Linked DNA regions of Fodinicurvata sp. EGI_FJ10296. The protein of the gene in region 2 binds, or shares a complex with, the protein of the main gene of each other region. Links are inferred from orthologs where the notes say so. Each region holds a gene or a part of one and is shown on either strand. Other genes may lie near its edges.

What was found.
Region 1: the proteins of accB (region 2) and accD are in contact, whole or in part, in a solved structure (PDB 8UXZ), measured with the Escherichia coli proteins. The link is inferred for Fodinicurvata sp. EGI_FJ10296 from one-to-one orthologs.

Annotation. Positions count from the first base shown.
Region 1 is NZ_JBFCVL010000001.1:738,760-741,536, reverse strand. It holds accD (acetyl-CoA carboxylase, carboxyltransferase subunit beta), read left to right. Parts: upstream 1-700; coding sequence 701-1,855; downstream 1,856-2,777. Other genes in the region: ABZ728_RS03310 (folylpolyglutamate synthase/dihydrofolate synthase family protein), read left to right, coding at 1,806-2,777; trpA (tryptophan synthase subunit alpha), read left to right, coding at 1-620.
Region 2 is NZ_JBFCVL010000007.1:93,035-98,370, reverse strand. Bases 1,431-4,403 are described here. They hold accB (acetyl-CoA carboxylase biotin carboxyl carrier protein), read right to left. Parts: upstream 3,151-4,403; coding sequence 2,710-3,150; downstream 1,431-2,709. Other genes in these bases: maiA (maleylacetoacetate isomerase), read left to right, coding at 4,005-4,403; aroQ (type II 3-dehydroquinate dehydratase), read right to left, coding at 3,156-3,608; accC (acetyl-CoA carboxylase biotin carboxylase subunit), read right to left, coding at 1,431-2,685. Outside these bases: ABZ728_RS16255 (DUF2155 domain-containing protein), read left to right, coding at 4-504; aat (leucyl/phenylalanyl-tRNA--protein transferase), read right to left, coding at 520-1,251; more of accC, read right to left, coding at 1,339-1,430; more of maiA, read left to right, coding at 4,404-4,646; ABZ728_RS16225 (Rne/Rng family ribonuclease), read right to left, coding at 4,872-5,336. UniProt on the Escherichia coli protein: This protein is a component of the acetyl coenzyme A carboxylase complex; first, biotin carboxylase catalyzes the carboxylation of the carrier protein and then the transcarboxylase transfers the carboxyl group to form malonyl-CoA.

The sequences.
Region 1 (2,777 bases), on a different replicon or contig from region 2:
TCCGGGCGCTGGCCGGGGGCATGACCCTCGCCCGCACCCTGGCGATGGTCGCCGAATTTCGCCTTGGCGACGACGAGACGCCGATCGTGCTCATGGGCTATTTCAACCCCATACACAGCTATGGCATCGATCACTTTCTCACCGATGCACGCAAGGCAGGCGTCGACGGCCTGATCGTCGTCGATATGCCACCTGAGGAAGACGACGAACTCTGTGTGCCCGCGCTCCAGGCCGGGTTCAATTTCATTCGGCTGGCAACGCCGACCACCGACGAAAAGCGGCTGCCGGCTGTCCTCGCGCATACCAGCGGATTTGTTTATTACGTTTCCATAACCGGTATAACCGGGGCGGGATCAGCGGCGGATGCGGATATCAAATCGGCCGTCGATCGGCTGAATGCACACACCTCCTTGCCTATTGCCGTTGGATTCGGTATTTCGACGCCCGATCAGGCTGCGGCGGTGGTCAAGGTCGCGGATGCGGCGGTGGTCGGCTCTGCGATCATCAAGCGTATCGCGGAGAACCTCGATCAGTCCGGACACGCAAAAAGCGATCTGGTCAAGAATACGCTCGCTCTGGTAGAAGACTTGAGCGCGAGCGTGCGAGCGGCCCGGCGCTGAGGCGTCGGTTTGCGGGCCAGTTCGGATTCGAATGACAGCGAGCGCGGCGAGATGGCGATCACGGCAGGGATTTTCGGCCCATGAACTGGCTTACCAATTTCGTTCGTCCCCGATTCCGTGCGCTCGTCGCCAAGCAGGACGTACCCGACAGCCTCTGGGACAAATGCCCGAACTGCGAGGCGATGATATTCCACCGCGATCTGGAAGAGGCACATTATGTCTGCCAGCATTGCGGGCATCACATGCGCCTGCCGCCAAAAAAGCGGTTTGAACATCTGTTCGATGATGGTCTCTATGAAACCATCGAATTGCCAAAGGCGGTGGTCGACCCGCTGAAGTTCCGGGACAGCAAGCGCTATACGGATCGCCTGAAAGAAGCGCAAACGAAGACCGGCCGCAGTGACGCGATCATTGTCGCCCATGGCAAGGTAAAGGGAAACAAGACCGTCATTGCCGCATTCGACTTCTCGTTCATGGGCGGATCCATGGGAGTGGCGGTTGGTGAAGGACTTGTGTCGGCGGCCCGGCTGGCGGTGAGCCAGCGGGCGGCGCTGGTTGCGATTCCCGCGTCGGGCGGCGCTCGCATGCAGGAAGGCATGCTCTCGCTGATGCAGATGCCGCGCACGACGATCGCCGTTCAGCAGGTAAAGGAAGCGGGCCTCCCCTATATCGTTGTCCTCACCGACCCGACCACCGGTGGGGTCACGGCCAGTTTCGCCATGCTGGGCGATGTCCACATCGCCGAGCGCGGTGCGCAGATCGGTTTTGCCGGTGCCCGAGTCATCGAGGAGACGATCCGCGAAACCCTGCCAGAGGGCTTTCAGAGGGCGGAGTATCTGCTCGAACACGGCATGGTCGACATTGTCTGTCACCGCCAGGACCTGCCGGGCACCCTTGGCCGCATCATCGATCTGCTGCTCAATGCCCAGGCCCCCAAACCCGCTACGGCGGCGAAGACGGCCAGCAATGCCGCTCAAAAGGACTCAAAAAGCGCCACGCTGGAGAAATCCGGCGCCGGCGCACCCCCCGGACCTGCAGCCACCAGCAAGGCTGCCTCGAAAGCCGACAAGAGCGGCAGCGACACAGCAACGAAATCCAATGGCGCGGGGGCCAAAGCCGTGAGCCATGCCACCGACGGCACGGACAGTGGCGGCGGCCATACGGCCGGAGAAAAGTCGAGCCGCAATGCCAAAGCCAACGGTAAAGCCGGGGGCGATGAACGGTCGAAATCCTGACCGGGAGGCGGCCGCTTCCCTGATCCGCCGGCTTCAGGCTCTGAAGCCGGCCCATATCGATCTGTCGCTCGATCGCGTTCTTCGGCTTCTGGACCGGCTGGGCAATCCTCAGGCTGCTTTGCCGCCGATCGTCCACATTGCCGGAACCAATGGCAAGGGGTCAACGCTGGCCGTCGTCAGAGCCCTGCTGGAAGCCGACGGCAACACCGTTCACGCCTACACGTCACCCCATCTCTGCCGCTTCAACGAGCGAATCGTCGTCGCCGGAACGATGATCGCCGACGGTGTCCTTGCCGATACTCTCGATACCGTGCTGGCCGCAGATACGCGGGGCGACATCACCTTTTTCGAGGCGACGACGGCCGCCGCCCTGCTCGCGTTTTCCAGAACGCCAGCCGATGTCACCCTGCTCGAAACCGGGCTCGGCGGGCGCCTGGATGCCACCAATGTCATCGAGCAACCGGCGGTAACGGCGATCACGCCGATCGGCTTCGACCATATGGCCTTTCTCGGCAACACGTTGGCGGCAATCGCCGGCGAAAAGGCCGGCATCCTGAAGCGGGATCGCCCGGTGATCATCGGACCGCAGCCCGCCGAGGCTTTGCGTGTGCTGGAAGAGAAAGCCGCGTCGCTGCAGGCGCCGGCCATCATTCATGGCATCGATTGGTCGTTGACGCCAGCCACGTCGCCCCGGGAACCCGCGATCCTGCAGGCGACCGGTGTGCCCGACCGACAGCTTGCCAGCCCGGCGGCTTTGCCGGGCGCCCACCAGCGGCTGAACGCGGCCATGGCCGTGCTGATCGCCGATCACCTGCAGAGCGCGCCGATCCAGCCGTCGATCATCGCCGCCGGAGTCGAGGCCGCTGTCTGGCCGGGCCGTTTGCAACGCCTCGCGCCCGGGCCCGTCACAAGGTCAATGCCG
Region 2 (5,336 bases):
TGAATGAAATCCCTGATACTGGCATTCGGACTTTCCGCGATTCTTGCGGCGCCGGTCTCGGCGATTGCCCAGGGCAACGCCCCCGACATTAACAACGAATACGCCGTGCTTCAGGCGCTCGATAAGATCAGCGCCCGCGTTTCCCGTATCGTCACGCGGGTTGGCGAGCCGGCGACGTTCGGGTCTCTTACGATCCATGCCCGCGCCTGCAGGACACGGCCTCCGGAAGAAACGCCCGAGAACGCGGCGTTCCTGCAGATCGTCGACAACCCGCCAGAGGAGGAAGAGGCCCTTGTCTTCTCCGGCTGGATGTATTCCTCGTCGCCCGCGGTTTCGGCCCTCGACCATCCCGTATTTGACGTCTGGGTCGTTGCTTGCGCCGACGAGCCGCCGCTCGAAGACGAAGATTTTGGCGACACGGAACGCGGAACGGTTTCACTACCGAACTCGCCACCGCTGCCCCAGCAGCCGCCGGAGCAGACGCCCGACCGTCCGGAGCAGTAATGGAGTGGATGCCGGTCAATCCGATGGGGTGCCAGGGCTCGCAGCAATACCGGGGCGCGGCAGCGTCCCGGCCGATGGCCAGACGCCGGGGCAGTCAAGGCACTCGGTGAGCAGCGCCCGGTAATCAGCGCGGGGCATCTCCCGAGCACCGAACTGGCAAAGATGTTCTGTCACGAACTGGGCGTCAAATAGCCGAAAGCCGCCGGCGCGCAGGGTTTCGACCAGCCGAACGAGACACATCTTGCTCGCATTGGTCCTGCGAGCGAACATGCTTTCCCCGAAGAAAGCAGCGCCAAGCTTGATCCCATAGATGCCACCGACCAGCTCGGGACGGTCACGGCCATGCTGCCAACACTCGATGCTGTGCGCATGGCCCTGCACATGAAGCTCATGGTACAGATTGCGAATGGGTCGGTTGATCCAGGTCGAGCGCCTGCCGGGCGCCGGTGCGGCGCACCCTGCCATCACGGCGTCGAAGGCGAGGTCTATTGTAAAGGTCAATGTGGTCTTGCGAAGAGCCTTTGCCAGCGACCTTGGCACGTGGAAGCCGTCGTCCAGAGGGATGACGCCGCGGATATCCGGGTCGATCCACATCAGTTCAGGGTCGTCCGCGCTTTCGGCCATGGGAAACAATCCCACGGAATATGCCTTCAGGATCAGTGAGGGTGTGATGACAGGCCCGGTGCGTGCCTCGGCGCCGGAAGCGTCATATTCCGGCGGACCTTCGTCTGCCGCGTTGTCGCTCACGTCGGATCCTCGTTTCCGTTGCGGCTGGGGCTGGTCGGACGGTATTGCCGCTCCAGCCCGTCAGCCCGCCTGCTTATGACTTGTGAGTCATGACTTGCGATCGGCCAGAACTCTTTCAAGCCAATGGATGTTGTAATCGCCGCGTATGAATTCCGGTTCCCTCACCAGGCGATGATGCAGCGGCAGCGTTGTGTCGACACCCTCGACAACGAACTCCTCAAGAGCCCGCTTGAGCCTCATGAGGCACTCGTCGCGGTTGGCGCCATGGACAATGAGCTTCGCCAGAAGGCTGTCATAGTGCGGCGGAATCTTGTATCCGGCATAGATGGGACTGTCGATACGAACGCCCAGGCCGCCCGGCACATGGAGATTGGTGATCGTTCCCGGACATGGAGCGAATGTCTCCGAGTTCTCGGCGTTCACCCGGCATTCGATGGAATGGCCCTGAAACACGATATCCTCCTGACGGAAGGATAACGGCAGTCCGGCCGCGACGCGAATTTGCTCGCGCACCAGATCCACGCCCGTGATCATTTCCGTGATCGGATGCTCGACCTGGAGGCGCGTATTCATCTCGATGAAATAGAAATTGCCGTCCTCGTAAAGGAATTCCATCGTCCCGACGCCGCGATAGCCAAGTTCGCGTGCCGTCTTGGCCGCGAGATTGCCGATGTATTCGCGCTCATCCGCCGAAAGGCTCGGCGAAGGGGCTTCTTCAATGACCTTCTGGTGACGGCGCTGAACCGAACAGTCGCGCTCGCCCAGGTGGACGCAGTTGCCGTGCTGGTCGGCGATGATCTGAACTTCGATGTGACGCGGCTTTTCGAGATACTTCTCCATGTATACAGCGTCGTCCCCGAACGCCGATCGTGCCTCGGATCGTGCTTCGTCGAAGGCGTCCTTAAGATCGTCCGGCCCGCGGGAAACCCGCATACCGCGCCCGCCGCCGCCCGATGCGGCTTTGATCAGCACGGGGTAGCCGACAGTGTCGGCCAGTGACTGCGCATCCTCGAAGTCGGTGATCGCGCCTTCCGAGCCCGGAACGACCGGTAGGCCTGCCGCCGTCACCGCGGATTTCGCGGAGATCTTGTCGCCCATGATACGAATGTGTTCAGCTGTCGGTCCGATGAAGGCGAACCCGTGCTCCTCGACCATCTGGGCAAACGACGCGTTCTCGGCCAGGAAGCCGATGCCGGGATGAATGGCGTCGGCGCCGGTAATAGCGGCGGCCGACAGTATCGCCGGCACGTTGAGATAGCTCTCTCTTGCCGATGGCGGTCCGATGCAGACACTTTCGTCGGCGAACCGCACGGCCATACCGTTGGCGTCGGCCGTGGAATGGACGACCACGGTCGATATGCCCATCTCGCGGCAGGCCCGATGGATCCGCAACGCGATCTCGCCGCGGTTCGCGATCAGGATCTTTTCAAACATCGATATCTCCGATCCGTGCCGCCGTCACTCGATTGCCAGTAACGGTTCACCGAACTCCACAGGTTGCGCATCGCTAACGAAAATTTCACGGACCGTTCCGGCCTTCGGTGCGCGGATCGGATTCATAACCTTCATCGCTTCCACGATCAGAACGGTCTGTCCGGCCTTGACGGCGTCACCGACCGAAACGAACGGCTTGGCTCCCGGTTCCGATGCCAGATAGGCGGTTCCCACGATCGGCGACGTAACCGCGCCAGCTGGCGGGCCGGCGGGCGTTTCTGCCTTCGGCGGTTCCGCGGGAGCGGCCGCCAGTTCCGGGACAGCGGGCGTGGCCTGAATCTGTACGTGCCGAGCCACACGAATGCGACTCTCACCCTCGGCGTACTCAATTTCGGTCAGGCCGCTTTCTTTCAGGATTTCCGCGAGGGTGCGGATCATGTCCCCGTCGATATTGAATTGCGTCATATTTCTCACTCTTTTTCCGCGATCAACCGAGCCACTGCATCGAGCGCCAGCAAGTATCCCTGGCTGCCGAACCCGCAGATCATACCGGTCGCCGCCAGGCTTATGTAGGAGTGGTGCCGGAACGATTCACGGCTGTGTATGTTAGTCATGTGAACTTCCACGACGGGAAGGTCGCACGCCCGCAACGCGTCGAGGATTGCAATCGAAGTATGCGAATAGGCACCCGCGTTGATAATAATGCCGTCATGGTTCGATCTTGCTTCATGGGTCCAGCTGACGATCTCACCTTCGTGGTTCGTCTGGCGGAAATCGCATTCCAACCCCAATGTGGCACTACGCTCTGCGCAGGCCGCCTCGATATCCCCAAGCGTTTCTGTGCCGTAGATGTCGGGCTGGCGTACGCCGAGCAGATTGAGATTGGGACCATTGACGATCATGATTGTCGCGGCATTCGGCATTGCCGTTATTCCTATCCGGCCAAGCTCCGAGGCAGCCCGCATTCCTGCAGACGCTACGCCGAAGTGGGGCGGCCCCGAACTGGATCACACGAAGTTGGATCGCACGACGTTCTATCATGCGAATTCCCGCGGGTTATACCATGTCTGTACTCCCTCGCAATGGCCCCTCGATGTCAGGAGATATCAGGCTAATGCTAATAGTTGTTTAATGGAAGTCTATTCAATCTATAAGGGTATCCGCGATACTCCGTTTCGTCAGCACAGGTTGGCGGAAGGCGACCATTGGGCTAAACTCTCACCGTACAACGCTGGTATCGGCGCCGCGCGGGCGGCGTCCCGCACCGACAGCGCAGGTGCTCTTTCGTATCCTGCCTTCCCTCGAAAACCGGAAGCCCGATGAAATTATTTACGTACTTCAGATCTTCAGCCGCTTTCAGGGTTCGTATCGCGCTGCTGCTCAAGAATGTCGAACACGAAGCCGTGTACGTCCATCTTCGAAAGGGCGAACAAAAAGCGCCGTCCTATGCGGCGCTGAACCCCCAGAAATTCGTGCCGTCCCTGATCGACGGCCCCGAGGTCCTGAACCAGTCGATGGCCATCATCGAATACCTCGAAGAAAAGTATCCGGATCCGCCCTTACTGCCAAAGGATACGCTCGCCCGGGCGCGGATACGCTCCATTGCCAGCACCATCGCCTGCGACATTCACCCTCTCAACAACCTGAGGGTGCTGGAATATTTGAAGGACGAAGCCGGCCTGCCGCAGGAAAAGATCGACGCGTGGTACCGTCACTGGATTGATGAAGGCTTCTCGGCATTGGAAGCAATTCTCTCGAAGTCGGATGAAACGGGCACCTTTTGTCATGGCGGTCACCCCACCGTTGCCGATATTTGCCTGGTCCCTCAGGTCTATAATGCCCGACGCATGAATATCGATCTGACGGCATATCCGACCATCACCGCAATCAACGACACTTGCATGGGATTGCCGGCTTTTGCTTCCGCGGCACCGGACGCCCAGCCGGATGCCGATTCCTGAGTCCCGCGGCTCAGGACTGGATCAAGGGTGACAGGGGCTCCGACTTTCGTCGGCACCCCTGACCCTCCCCCAGGCTTTTCTGGCAATCCTTCTGCGGCCTGCGGCCGATTATTGCTGGCACTCAAGACAAAACGCGAATGCGGCGGAACGGACCACCGTCCGCCCCGCCGCATCAGACCCGCATCCGGGATTACAGATCGGCGCGCCGTCGGCGGCGCCGGTTGATCAGCCTCTTGCCGCCCACCAGCCGCGACGCGGCTTTTTGGCATCGCCCTGATCAGAGTGCCCCCGATCAGAGTGCCCCTGACCAGACTCACTTTGACCAGAACCACTCTGTGCTGCTTCGGATTTGGCCTCGCCATCAGACGCTGCCGGGGTGTCCGCATTGGCAGCTTTGCCTGCGCGGGACCGGCTGCGCCCGGGGGCTTTTGCTGCCGATGGCTTCGGTTCGCCTGCGTCGTCGTCCTTCGTTGCAGTCGAGCCCGTCTTTTTCGACGCTGCAGCGCGCTTGGTGGTACCGGTTGAAGCGGTTTTCCCGGTGGCCTTGGCACTGGCCGTGCCGCTCTTGCTGCGTGTCGTCGCCTTCTTTGCGGGCGCTTTGGTCGCTTTCTCCTGTCCATCGGCCTCGGCGGCTGAAGCTGCCGAGGCCGGGCCGTCAGATGCGCCAGCGTCGTCTCCCGAACCGGATGC